One region of the Mammaliicoccus fleurettii genome, then DNA from elsewhere that is predicted to be linked to it. Evidence: riboswitches for the same ligand, from Rfam matches in the RefSeq annotation. Region 1 holds a riboswitch; each other region holds the start of a gene.
What was found. Region 1 has a riboswitch for thiamine pyrophosphate ahead of B2G86_RS07115 (3-oxoacyl-ACP reductase). Riboswitches for the same ligand answer to the same signal wherever they lie in the genome.
Positions count from the first base shown of each region.

Region 2: linked by a shared signal. The riboswitch ahead of B2G86_RS11925 (thiamine phosphate synthase) and the one ahead of B2G86_RS07115 (3-oxoacyl-ACP reductase) in region 1 are both predicted to bind thiamine pyrophosphate.
Region 3: linked by a shared signal. The riboswitch ahead of thiD (bifunctional hydroxymethylpyrimidine kinase/phosphomethylpyrimidine kinase) and the one ahead of B2G86_RS07115 (3-oxoacyl-ACP reductase) in region 1 are both predicted to bind thiamine pyrophosphate.
Region 4: linked by a shared signal. The riboswitch ahead of B2G86_RS03625 (ECF transporter S component) and the one ahead of B2G86_RS07115 (3-oxoacyl-ACP reductase) in region 1 are both predicted to bind thiamine pyrophosphate.

Region 1 covers NZ_MWJM01000007.1:25,344-28,583, forward strand. Annotated here, with positions in the region: partial or broken gene B2G86_RS07110 (PTS fructose transporter subunit IIC) at 1-714, shown strand, start outside; partial or broken gene B2G86_RS13625 (PTS sugar transporter subunit IIA) at 858-1,292, shown strand; TPP riboswitch at 1,376-1,475, shown strand; gene B2G86_RS07115 (3-oxoacyl-ACP reductase) at 1,585-2,337, shown strand; gene B2G86_RS07120 (NtaA/DmoA family FMN-dependent monooxygenase) at 2,368-3,240, shown strand, end outside.
Region 2 covers NZ_MWJM01000020.1:11,685-14,924, forward strand. Annotated here, with positions in the region: gene B2G86_RS11910 (HdeD family acid-resistance protein) at 1-407, shown strand, start outside; gene B2G86_RS11915 (YflT domain-containing protein) at 483-815, opposite strand; gene B2G86_RS11920 (hypothetical protein) at 835-1,230, opposite strand; TPP riboswitch at 1,408-1,516, shown strand; gene B2G86_RS11925 (thiamine phosphate synthase) at 1,573-2,166, shown strand; gene thiO (glycine oxidase ThiO) at 2,159-3,240, shown strand, end outside.
Region 3 covers NZ_MWJM01000013.1:21,419-24,658, reverse strand. Annotated here, with positions in the region: gene B2G86_RS13650 (aggregation-promoting factor C-terminal-like domain-containing protein) at 303-1,151, shown strand; TPP riboswitch at 1,275-1,372, shown strand; gene thiD (bifunctional hydroxymethylpyrimidine kinase/phosphomethylpyrimidine kinase) at 1,485-2,297, shown strand; gene thiM (hydroxyethylthiazole kinase) at 2,290-3,081, shown strand; gene thiE (thiamine phosphate synthase) at 3,082-3,240, shown strand, end outside.
Region 4 covers NZ_MWJM01000003.1:144,229-147,468, reverse strand. Annotated here, with positions in the region: gene auxA (lipoteichoic acid stability factor AuxA) at 1-1,079, opposite strand, end outside; gene B2G86_RS13555 (hypothetical protein) at 1,227-1,352, shown strand; TPP riboswitch at 1,478-1,581, shown strand; gene B2G86_RS03625 (ECF transporter S component) at 1,677-2,252, shown strand; gene B2G86_RS03620 (ABC transporter ATP-binding protein) at 2,264-3,240, shown strand, end outside.

The DNA.
Region 1 (3,240 bases):
CAGGTTTCTTAGGTGGTATTGTTGCTGGTTTCTTAGCTGGTTATATAGCAAAATGGATTAAAAACATCAAAATTCCAAAAGCGATGGCACCTATTATGCCAATTATAATTATTCCGATTATATCTTCAATAATAGTAGGACTCATATTTATATTTGTTATTGGAGCACCAATTGCCAGCATTTTTGAAGGATTAACAACATGGTTAAAAGGTATGCAAGGTGCAAATAGTGTCATCTTAGCCCTTATTATTGGCGCAATGATTGCATTTGATATGGGTGGTCCTGTAAATAAAGTAGCTTTCTTATTTGGATCAGCATTAATTGCTGAAGGTAACTATTCAGTTATGGGTATGGTTGCAGTAGCAGTATGTACGCCACCAATTGGATTAGGACTAGCAACATTCTTTAATAAACGTAAATTTAATAAAGGTGAAATTGAAATGGGTAAAGCTTCATTCACAATGGGACTTTTCGGTATTACCGAAGGTGCTATCCCATTTGCAGCCCAAGATCCATTACGAATTATTCCAGCAAATATGGTTGGCGCAATGGTCGCTGCCGTTATAGCATCTATAGGTGGCGTTGGAGACAGAGTAGCTCATGGTGGACCAATCGTAGCAGTACTTGGTGGTATAGATAAAATATTATGGTTCTTTATAGCCGTTATTGTCGGAAGCATCGTGACAATGCTTGTAACATTACTTTTAAAGAAAAAAGAAAAATCATTAGTCACAACTGATACTGCAGATTCAGACAGTAACCTTACATCTTCTTTCATGGGAACTGAAGATGATGATCATAAAGAAGAAACAACATCAAACACTGAAAAGAAAGAAGAAAATACAGAAACGTTCGAAGTATTTGATAAGAATGTTATAGCAATAGAAAATCGTAACATGTCTAGAGATGAAGCTATAGATAAACTTATTCAAAACTTAAAACATCATAACTATATTGAAGATGAACAAATTTTGAAAGAAGGCGTACTTAAACGTGAGTCAGAATCAACGACTGCAATAGGTATGAATGTAGCCATCCCGCACGCTAAATCAAATGTCGTAAAACAACCAGTTGTAGCAGTACTCAATAATAAAAACGGTGTAGATTGGGAAAGTTTAGATCATACACAACCAAAAATCATCTTCCTAATCGCCGTACCAAATGACAGTAGTGATACACACTTAAAACTACTACAAAGACTATCACGTACGCTGATGGACGACGAAACACGAGAACAATTAATAAATGCAGATAGTACTGATAAAATATATAATATATTGAAAGAAATATAATTTGAAGCGCTCAGTATGAATCTTGCATCTCTTAGACTAACTTGACATACTTACCTAAAAACTATACATTGAAAATAATTAAATAAATGCACTAGGGGTGTTTTAAACTGAGATGAGTATTTACTCAAACCCTTCGAACCTGAACTAGTTCATACTAGCGTAGGAAAGTGTTGGTGAAATGAATTTGTAGGGACGAATATGCCCTTTTATAAATAGCTTTCTAATTTTACACAACTTTCTTACAAGATGGTTGTGTATTTTTTTATTTAAATTTTGATTAGGAGTGATTTAAATGACGAGAACAGTATTAGTTACAGGAAGTAGTAGAGGTTTAGGTGCAACAATTGCACGTACATTAGTAAATGAAGGTCATCAAGTTATCATCAATTACAACAACAGTAAAGAATCCGCTGAACATCTTGTTGCTGAACTTGGGAATGAATGTGCTATTGCTATTAAAGCAGACGTTACAAACCGTAAAGAAGTTAATCAATTAATATCAGAAGGAACAAAACACTTTGGACAAATTGATGTTGTTGTTAATAATGCACTCGTTAACTTTAAATTTGATCCTGTTAAGCAACAACCTTTTATCGATCTTTCTTGGGAAGATTATCAACAACAAATTGATGGTACTTTAAAAGCTGCTTTTAATATCGTTCAAAGTGTGGCGCCTCAATTTATTGAAAGAAAACATGGAGCTGTTATTAGTATTGGAACAAACCTATTCCAAAATCCCGTTGTGCCATATCATGAATATACAACTGCAAAAGCCGGATTAATCGGTTTCACACGCAATATTGCAGCAGAATTAGGCCAATATGGTATTACTGCAAATGTAGTATCTGGTGGCTTACTAAAAACGACCGATGCAAGTTCAGTTACAACACCTGATGTGTTTGATTTAATTGCCCAGTCTACGCCTCTAAAAAAAGTTACAACTCCACAAGATGTTGCAAATATGGTGAGTTTTTTAGCATCAGATAAAGCAACCGGCATAACAGGGCAAAACTATACTGTTGATGGTGGTTTAACGATGAACTAGCATTTCAAACGAGAATTAAGGAGAATATGAATGAAAAAATTCAATCATGAACAACTAAACATCGGTGTCTTATTATATGGATGTGGACATCATCAAGCTGCATGGCTTATGGAAGATTCATATATCGAGCAAATTGGAGATATTTCATACTATCAATCATTGGCTCAGCTTTCAGAAAAAGGATTATTAGATGCAGTGTTTTTTGCTGATAATCAATCGTTCCCTGCTAATGCAGACAGTGAAATGCCAGCATTTTGGCTAGATCCAATTGTGAATTTAACTGCTATATCTCAAGCAACAAAACATATTGGATTAGTTTCAACAATATCAAGTTCTTTCTCAAATCCTTATACTGCAGCTAGACAACTTTTAACGCTTGATCATGCTACTAATGGACGCGTCGGTTGGAACTTAGTTACATCTATGTCCGACTTAGAAGCACAAAACCATAGTATGCCTGCTCTCCCACCACACGACAGAAGGTATCAACAAGCTTATGAGTTTGCTGATTTAATGGATAAATTGTTCACTTCTTGGCATAAAAAAGATTTCATACATTCGCGAACAACAAATCAATTGATTAAACACGAACATATTCATTCTTTTAATCATTCTGGAGAGCATTTTCAAGTCAATGGACCTTTATCGACACCAAGCAGTCCACAAGGTAAACCTGTCGCTATGCAAGCAGGCGCTTCTAAACAAGGAATTGCTTTAGCAGTCAAACATGCTGATGCTGTCTATTCTGTTTCTTGGAATTTGAAACAAGCAAAAGCCTATAGAACCAAATTAAACAACGCGATTCAGCAAAGTAACACTCCGAATAAATACATTAAAGTATTCCCTGGATTAGTAACTTATGTGGCTGAAACGCATGAAGAAGCTTTGCTTAAAAAAGAAAAA
Region 2 (3,240 bases), on a different contig from region 1:
TTGGTTTATTCTCTGTTATTAGTGGTGTACTAGAGATTAGTTTTAGACGTGCGGGTAAGAAAATGATGGGAATACCGAATGGTTGGACGATTGTTCTTGGTGTGATTAATATTATTTTCGGTCTTGTTGTTATGTTCAATTCTGCTGAGAGTTCTGTTTTCTTAATTTATATTTTTGCGATTTGGTTTATTATTAATAATATTGTCGCTATTTTTACTGTTACGCCTATCGAGAAATCTAACAAAGGTTTTCATACTATATCTATTATTTTAAATATTGTTGGTATTTTTGCAGGTATTGTTTTATTATTCAACCCGCTTCTTGCTGCGGTATTTATTTCATTCATGATTGCTTTTATGTTTATATTGTTTGGTATATTTTATGTAATTGATGCTTTAGCTTCTTAATTTTGAATGCTATAGATACTAAAAACCCAGCATGACTTTTGTGTCTGCTGGGTTTTTAGTATGTTTATAACGACGCTATTTTAATACGCCTTTTATTCTTTGATCTGTTACGATCAGTAATACTTTTCCTTGTTTTATTTCTTCTATATATTTTTCTGCTTCTATTTCAGTTATATTAAGTATTTCTAACTTCCTTAGAAATTCATCTTCTTTATAAGAATATCCACCAATATCTTTTCTATTGTAATTGATATTTTCTAATTCTGTTTGCTCTACGATTTCTGCTGTGTGTGCTTCGTCTGATGAGAGTATATAAATGTCTTTTTGACTAATGCCTTGGTCTTTTAATGTGTTGACGTCTGTTTCTAAATCTTTTTCATTTGTATATACTTTGACTACAGGATTCATCATAATAGCCTCCATTCAATTACTCTGTTTGAGTTTTTAAATTATTATAGCGTTCTTCAGTAATATAGAAGTTACTATTTTCTATTATAAAATCAAAGATTTCTTCTTTAGTTATACCATCTGGCAATTCATATTTAATCTCAATTCTTTCTTCGTCACTTGAATCTACCTTTTTGATTTGTTCTCGTTTAACGGCTATTGCTCTTTTATTATATTTTAATTTAATATCTGCTTTCCGTTCTTCGATTAATTGTAACCTATCGATTTTGAATGCTGAGTTAATAAGTTCTTTTAATCTTTGTTCTCTTTTACGTACTGTTCTTCTTTTGTTAAAGTCTGAAATATATTTCATTCTAACTATGAGATATAAAATTACGATTATAAGTAATGCAATGATAAATAAAAGTGTACCCATCTCTCATCCCACCTTTTATGATATAAAATCATGTAGCATTTTTATTCATACGTATAAAGAGAAACTAGTTATTATTTGTTTTAATTCCCTTTATTATTTTTATTAAACTCTTGTTATTTTAATTTTCTATTTGAACATTCAGACTATTATATGTACAATGAAATTAATAATTAAATAACAGACCACTGGAAGTGCCTTATTAGAGGCTGAGACTAAAGTAGCGACTTTAGGATTCCCAGAACCTGATCCAGTTCATACTGGCGTAGGAAAGTGGCGTATCTAAAGAAGCTAATTTTTGCGCTATTTTTCTATATATGGAAAAATAGCGCTTTTTTATTTGGAGTGATTCAATTGTTTATAGCCATTTCACCGTACAAGCATTTAGTTAATGATGACTTAGATCATTATATAGAGATTTCAAATGATATTGACTTATTATTGCTTAGAGTTCCTATGAGTCGCGATTTATTATGTAACGCGATTGATTATTTGTTAACTCATGGTTTTCCTAAAGACAAAATAATGGTTCATACAGATATTTCTGTTCTTGAATTATATGACTTACACTTTATTCATTTTCGAGAAAATGACGAACAAGCTTTTTTATTTAAAGAGTCTCATCCACATATTTCAGTTAGTATGTCGACGCATTCTGTTCATAGTGTTGAACGTGCTAAACATCATCATTTAGATTTTGTATTTTTCGGACATGTCTTTGAATCATCTTCAAAAGAAGGTCTCATTCCTAAGACTGTTGATGAAATCAATATTGCAACATCGATTGATATCCCTATTTATGCTATTGGTGGTATCAATCAAGATTCACTTAAAGTACTTCCAGCAGGTTTTCAAGGAATTTGTGCAATTTCCTTTTTCAGAGATTGTAGCATTCAAGAAATAGATCATTTAAGGAAGGTGTGGCATGCATATGTATGACGTTATAATTGTCGGTTCTGGTGTAATTGGCATGTCTATTGCACGTGAGTTAATGGACAAAGCACATTTATCTATTGCAGTAATTGATCGTGATATCCCTGGTTTACATGCATCATATAAAGCAGGTGGCATGTTAGGTGCTCAAAATGAATTTGTTCAAGATACAGCTCTTTACCAACTCGCTTTACGTTCAAGAGATTATTTTAAAGCTTTAAGCCATGAATTATATAAAGAAACAAACATTAATATAGATTATCAAGAACACGGATTAATCAAAATGGCCGCTTCAGAAGAAGACGTCGAATGTTTAACAGAGCAATATCATTTTTTAAATGAGCGAGATAGATCTGTAACACCATTAAACAAAAAGGATTTAGACAATCTTTCTAAACATACAATTGAATTTAAGCATCCTGCTATATACATCCCTGATGACGGCCAGATTAATGCTTCAAAATATACAAAAGCATTATTAAAATCAATTACCAATAAAGGGATTGAACGATTATATAACACTGAAGTTAAAGCAATCAAACGTTTAAAAGATTGTTATAAAGTTCATACTTCAGATACTATTTTGCTCTCAAAAAAGGTTGTCGTAGCAGGAGGTGCATGGAGTAATAAACTATTAGAAGACTATCAAATTGAGCCGAAATTAACTGGGGTTAAAGGTGAAGTATTGTTATTAAAGAATGAACAGCTTAGTTTGAAACAAACTTTGTTTATAACGAATGGATGCTATATTGTACCTAAACGAGACAATACATTCCTAGTTGGAGCTACAAGTTATTTTGATGACTATTCAGTTGGCACTTCAGTTGAAGGAGAAAAATGGTTAATTAACCAAGCAACATCATATATACCAATATTAAAGGAAAGCAATATCATCCATAAATGGTCTGGTATTCGGCCATACACTCATAATGAATGGCCAATTATGGATGAAATAGATCATGGTCTTTTCTTAGTAACTGGACATTATAGAAATGGTATTTTACTTTCACCTATCATTGGAAAGTTACTTTCTGAATGGATTGTTAATGATCAAGCACCATCATTATTAGATGATTTTAA
Region 3 (3,240 bases), on a different contig from region 1:
CAGAACTTGCTGTCTTGCTGTAGGGCAGCAAGTATACATATGTTACATTAATTGTTTAATAAATTACATATAGATGACAAATTGTCTGATAATTAATTTTACTCAATCTTTATAAATGCTTTAACAAAGGCTTTTATACTTAAATATCGCTAGATTTCACTTAGAAATACGTGTAATCTAACTGTAATATAAGGTGTTGTTTTTTCATATACCTGTAACCTATGACATAAAAAATAATGGTATAGTTTAGAAAGTAAAAATCATATAAAAAGTGAAAACCTTACGGGAGGAAACATTCAATCATGAAAAAATTATTAGCAGTTTCAACAGCGGCAATTGCAGTTACTACAGGGGTAACTGCTACAGCAGATGCAGCAACTCATACAGTTAAATCTGGTGATACTTTACATAGTATTTCACAACAATATGGTACATCAGTAAGTGCTATTAAAGCAGAAAACGGTTTAAAATCTAACTTAATCTTACCTAATCAAGTAATTAAAGTTAACGAAGCTAAAGCAGCTACAGAATCAACTACAGAATATACTGTAGTTTCAGGAGATACTTTAGGTAAAATTGCATCTAAATATGATGTAACTGTATCTCAATTAAAAGCATGGAACAACTTATCTTCAGACTTAATCATTGTTGGACAAACTTTATCATTACAAGCACCAGCTCAATCAGCTGTTCCAGCTCAAGCTCCAGTAGCTCAACAAGCGCCAGTTCAACAAACTAAAGAACAAGTTGCAGCTCCAGCTCAACAACAAAGCTACCAAGCGCCAGTACAATCTTACAAAGCGCCAGCTCAACAAGCATATAAAGCACCAGCTCAACAAAGTTACCAAGCGCCAGCTCAAAGAGTAAGAACTACTCAAACATCAACAGCTAGCACTGGTGGATCAACTAAAGCTCAATTCTTAGCTGCAGGTGGTACTGAAGCTATGTGGAATACAATTGTATTACCAGAATCAAGCGGTAATCCAAATGCTGTTAACCCAGCTGGATATAGAGGTCTTGGTCAAACTAAAGAATCATGGGGAACAGGTTCAGTTGAACAACAAACAAAAGGTATGTTAAATTATGCGAAACAACGTTACGGTTCTGTTGAAGCTGCATTATCATTCCGTTCTCAAAATAACTGGTGGTAAGCCATACACTTTAATTAAAAGTGAATTAATATATTAATCCAATCGTCTAGGAAATATCCTAGGCGATTTTTTAATTTGACCGTATCTCTTCAATTTGATAATCTTTAATTAACTGAATAGATGAATGACTACTAGGGGCGCCTGTTGGCTGAGATGATTTTATCAGTCCCTTAACACTTGATTTGGATAATGCCAACGTAGGGAAGTGGTCAATTAGCGTATTATACTACACTTAATTGACTTCTTTTTAACGAAAGAGGTCTTTTTTTATTAAGTAATAATCAAATAGTATAGATTTTATAAATATGAAAATTAAATTTGAGGTGGCTTATTATGAAAAAACCAAATATAGCATTAACAATAGCTGGAACTGATCCAACGGGTGGAGCGGGTATAATGGCTGATTTGAAATCTTTTCAAGCTTCAGGGGTTTATGGTATGGCTGTAGCAACAAGTATTGTTTCTCAAAATACTTTAGGCGTTCAAGATGTTTATCATTTGCCCGTAGAAGTAATTGAAAGTCAGTTGAAGAGTGTCTTCGATGATGAGCAGCCACATGCAATTAAAACAGGTATGATAGCTTCTCAAGAGATGATGAATGTCATTAAACCATTTATTGCACAGTCAGGTAAGCCTTATGTTATTGACCCAGTAATGGTTGCCAAAAGTGGTGATGCCTTGATGGATGACAAAGGGAAAAATAAACTTAAAGAAATATTATTGCCACTTGCTACAGTTGTTACGCCAAATATTCCAGAAGCGGAAGATATAACTGGTTATAAAATTCAAACAGAAGATGAAATTAAGAAAGCTGGTGCTTTTTTCTTAAATGAAATTGGGACTAATGGTGTTGTCATAAAAGGTGGCCATCTTGAAGGTGATGCGATTGATTACTTATTTACGAAAGATGGAATGAGAAGTTGGAATAGTGAAAGATTCAGTACACAGCATACACACGGCACAGGATGTACTTTCAGTGCTGTTATAACTTCTGAGTTAGCAAAAGGTCATTCAATAGAACAAGCAGTCGAAGTAGCTAAAAGGTTTATAACTTTAGCAATTCAATATACGCCAGAAATAGGTAAGGGAAGAGGACCAGTAAATCATTTTGCATATCAAAAAATAGAGGGATTAGATTATGAGTAAATTAAATAATATAAGAGAAAACAGTCCACTAATTGTGTGTTATACAAACGATGTAGTAAAGAACTTTACAGCGAATGGGTTAATATCTCTAGGTGTTAGTCCAGCAATGAGCGAAGAACCAGAAGAAGCTCAAGAATTTTCAAAAGCTGCAGGTGCGTTCTTAATTAATATAGGTACAATCACAACAGATAAAGCTTATGATATGAAAGAATATGCAGAAATCATGTATGAAAACGGTGTGCCAGTCATTCTAGATCCAGTAGCGGTTGGTGCATCACAACTAAGAAAAACTTTTTGTAATACTTTATTAAATGATGAAGTAGTTGACGTAATTAGAGGTAATGCTTCAGAAATATTAGCACTCATCGAAGACGATACAATGATGAAAGGAACAGATAGTGATGCTTCATTAGATGCTATTAAAATTGCTAAAAAAGCCCATCAACAATTAAATTTACCTATTATATTAACTGGAAAAGTGGATGTTATAGCTTGTGATAATAAAATCATAGCATTGAATAATGGAAGTGAAATGTTAACTAAAGTTACTGGTGGAGGTTGTTTATTAGGTGGTGTTGTAGCTGCATTTTTATCAAACGAAAAAACTATAAAAATTGATCATCTAGAAGAAGCACTATCTACTTATAATGTTGCAAGCGAAATAGCTAGCCAACAACCAGGTGCTCATTTGCCAGGGACATTTCAAATTGCTTTGATAGATCAATTACATGCCATAACCGATGAAATAGTAGCAGAAAATAAGAAAGTGAAAGTAGTGAAATAAATGTTTGATATAAATAAATTAAAAGTATATTTTATCGCTGGCAGTCAAGATACACCAGATAGAGATTTATATAAAGTAGTTGAAGAAGCTTTAATAGGTGGCATCACAATGTTTCAGTTTCGTGAAAAAGGAACAAATAGTAAAAAGGGAATTGAAAAA
Region 4 (3,240 bases), on a different contig from region 1:
ATAAGCAACAACATTATAAATAATGTTAACCATTCAAACACATATTGAGTTTGTGATAATTTCCATTCTCCTGATAAGAATAAGCCATTACGATTGTTAAACTCAATAAAAGTAAATAAGAATAAAATTGCTGTACAAATCCATTCTATATAACTTTTCTTTAACCATTTAGGTCTTCTCATCCATTTCGGAATATCATCATCTTCAATTTTTATAATTTCTTTCCATTTTTCACTACGTTTTTTTCTTTTAGCAATTGCTTCTTCAGAGTTAAACTTTTCTAAAGTTGTTTGCTTCAGGCTTTGTGATTTTTCATAAAAACTTTCAGATATGCTAAATATTTTACTTGTTAATAAATTATTATTTGCTCTTGAGTGTTTTTCATCATTAACCATTTCAATATCTTTATCACTTACTGGTAAAGATCTTCTTAAATATAAACTAATCCATACGGACATTTGACTAAAGCACCATAATAATACAAAGAATAAATTAACGCTCATTACATCGATAGGCTTTACATTTTCCGCATCAATGTTATGGTTCATTGCAAATTGAGAAATGAAATAACATATACCATAAGAAATGATAATCCATAAATAATGCTGTTTCCGTTTCATCGGATTAAGCTCATTTTTATAAACAACATATCCAATGTGAATACTGAATGGGATAATAAATAAGAATGATGCAAAACTATAAACTTGGAACATCGTCATCATCATGACAATCATTAATATTATCGTCAAGCCGATATAAAATATAGAAATGTCATAATCATAATTCGTTGTTCTTCTTAAAGTACGTCCAATCAGTAAAATAAATATACCAAATAGTAAAATTATTATTGCTGCTATTACAGGAAAACCACCAATATAATGGTGCAATATTCTAACCAACTCATCAAAAAAAGCTACAAAAAAGTCCCAAATATTTCTTATATGGATATCATTTGATTCCTTGATATTATAATCTTTAATACGTGGTGCATTAAATAATATAAGTAATCCGGTAATTAAAATGAATATTCCTATAATACGACTAAAATGAACTTCCCAGCTTTTTTTCTTTATAGACATGTTCTTCACCTCATTGAACATTATAATTGTTTCATTTTCAAATGTCTTTAATTAAATTGAAAATCAGTCCCAAGTAGTACATTAAGTTTAAAACTCATATGTTGTTGGGTATATAATAATATCATACATTTTAAAGGAGTGTTATTTATGACACATAACGATAAACATAAAGACGAAGCAGAAAAAGCTAAGAAACAAGAACAAGAAAATAAGAAAGACGATAAAAATGGACAAGACGAAACAAAAGATAATATTCAAGATACATTTGAATAAACAACTTTCGTAGTTCTAATAAATACCCTATGGAAACATTCTATCTTTTCATAGGGGGTTTTTTTGTTCATTATAGCCTATTGACAAAATGCATGATAAGACTTATCGTAGTGATAACAATTTAATAAATGCACTAGGGGTGTTTTAAACTGAGACAGACATGAGAAGGTCTGAACCCTTTGTACCTGATCTAGATGATACTAGCGTAGGAAAGTGTTCGTAAATCATATAATAATATTCATTTATAAATGATAACAATATTTTTGTGCGCTTCTATTTAGATATAGGAGTGCACATTTTTTTATAAAAAAGGAGATAATTAGCATGTCAAAGAGATTAACTTTATCTGATATTTTGGTCACAGTTTTAATTGGTGCTTTATTTGCAATCATTTATAAATTTTTATGGATTCCATATGAAATATTAAAACCTTTAGGATTACATTTAGAACAATCCGTATATGGTTTTTGGTTTATAGCAGCAATTATAGCGTATTTAATTATTCAAAAACCAGGTGTGGCTTTACTTGCAGAATTTGCTGCTGGTGCTGGCGAAACAATTGTAATGGGACAATTTGATATACCTACTTTTGTTTATGCATTACTTCAAGGTTTAGCTTGTGAAATTGTATTTTTAGTAGTTCGTTATAAATATAGAAAATTATCAGTTGCTATTGTTGCCGGAATGTTGGCAGGTATTATTACGTTACCGATTGATTGGTTTTATAATTATTTAAGTGATGTTGCATTATGGAATGTAATTTTGATGTTCACAATTAGAATTTTAAGTGGTGCTATTGTAGGCGGCGCTTTAGGATATGCAATTGTAAGAGCGCTTGATCAGACTGGCGTCACTAAACTATTTAGACCTGCATCTAAAAAAGACTATGACTTACTATAGGAGTTAACCAATTGTTATCACTAAAAAATTTAAGACTTAAATACCCAGACGATGAACGCATTATATTTAAAAATTTAGATATTCAAATTAATGATAAAGAGAAAGTACTGTTATTAGGACCAAGTGGTTCAGGAAAAAGTACATTACTAAATGTATTAAACGGCATTATACCTAGGTCATTGGATATTCCAATGAAACTTGATTCTATAACTATCGACACACTTCCAGGAGTTGTTTTTCAAGATCCTGATACACAATTTTGTATGCCTGAGATTAAAGAAGAATTAGCTTTCGTACTTGAAAATATGAATGTAGATCCAAAAGAGATGGATGGAATGATTAATGAAGCAATGAATAAAGTGAATTTAAATGCTGATGCCTCGTTAAAAATCAACCGTTTAAGTGGTGGTATGAAACAAAAATTAGCTATTGCTTCTATATTATTACAAAATTCTCAAACATTATTTCTAGATGAACCGACAGCTATGCTCGATCATCAGTCTACAACGCAACTTTGGGACTTAATAATGCAACATTGGAAAGATCAAACTGTTGTAATTGTAGAACATAAAGTTGATTATATTTGGAATTTTGTCGATAGAGTGATTGTTATGAATGAACAAGGACAAATCACACACGATAGTACTCCATCTGATATATTGGAAAATCATATAGATATTTTAAATCAGTATGGTGTATGGCATCCACTTTCTTGGAATTATGCACCTCAATTAAAAAATAAATCTTCCGCACAAGAAACTTTATTAACAATTAAAGATTTAGATATTTTAAGAAGTAACAGAAAACTTTTTACAATAGATAACTTAACTATTAATAGTGGTGAATGGATTGGGCTTACAGGACAAAACGGTTCTGGTAAGACTTCATTCTTAGAAAGTATAATGCAACTTATAAAATATAATGGACAAGTTAAATATAAGAATAAACAATTAAAAAAAGTTAAAGATGCATCTAAACATATGTACTT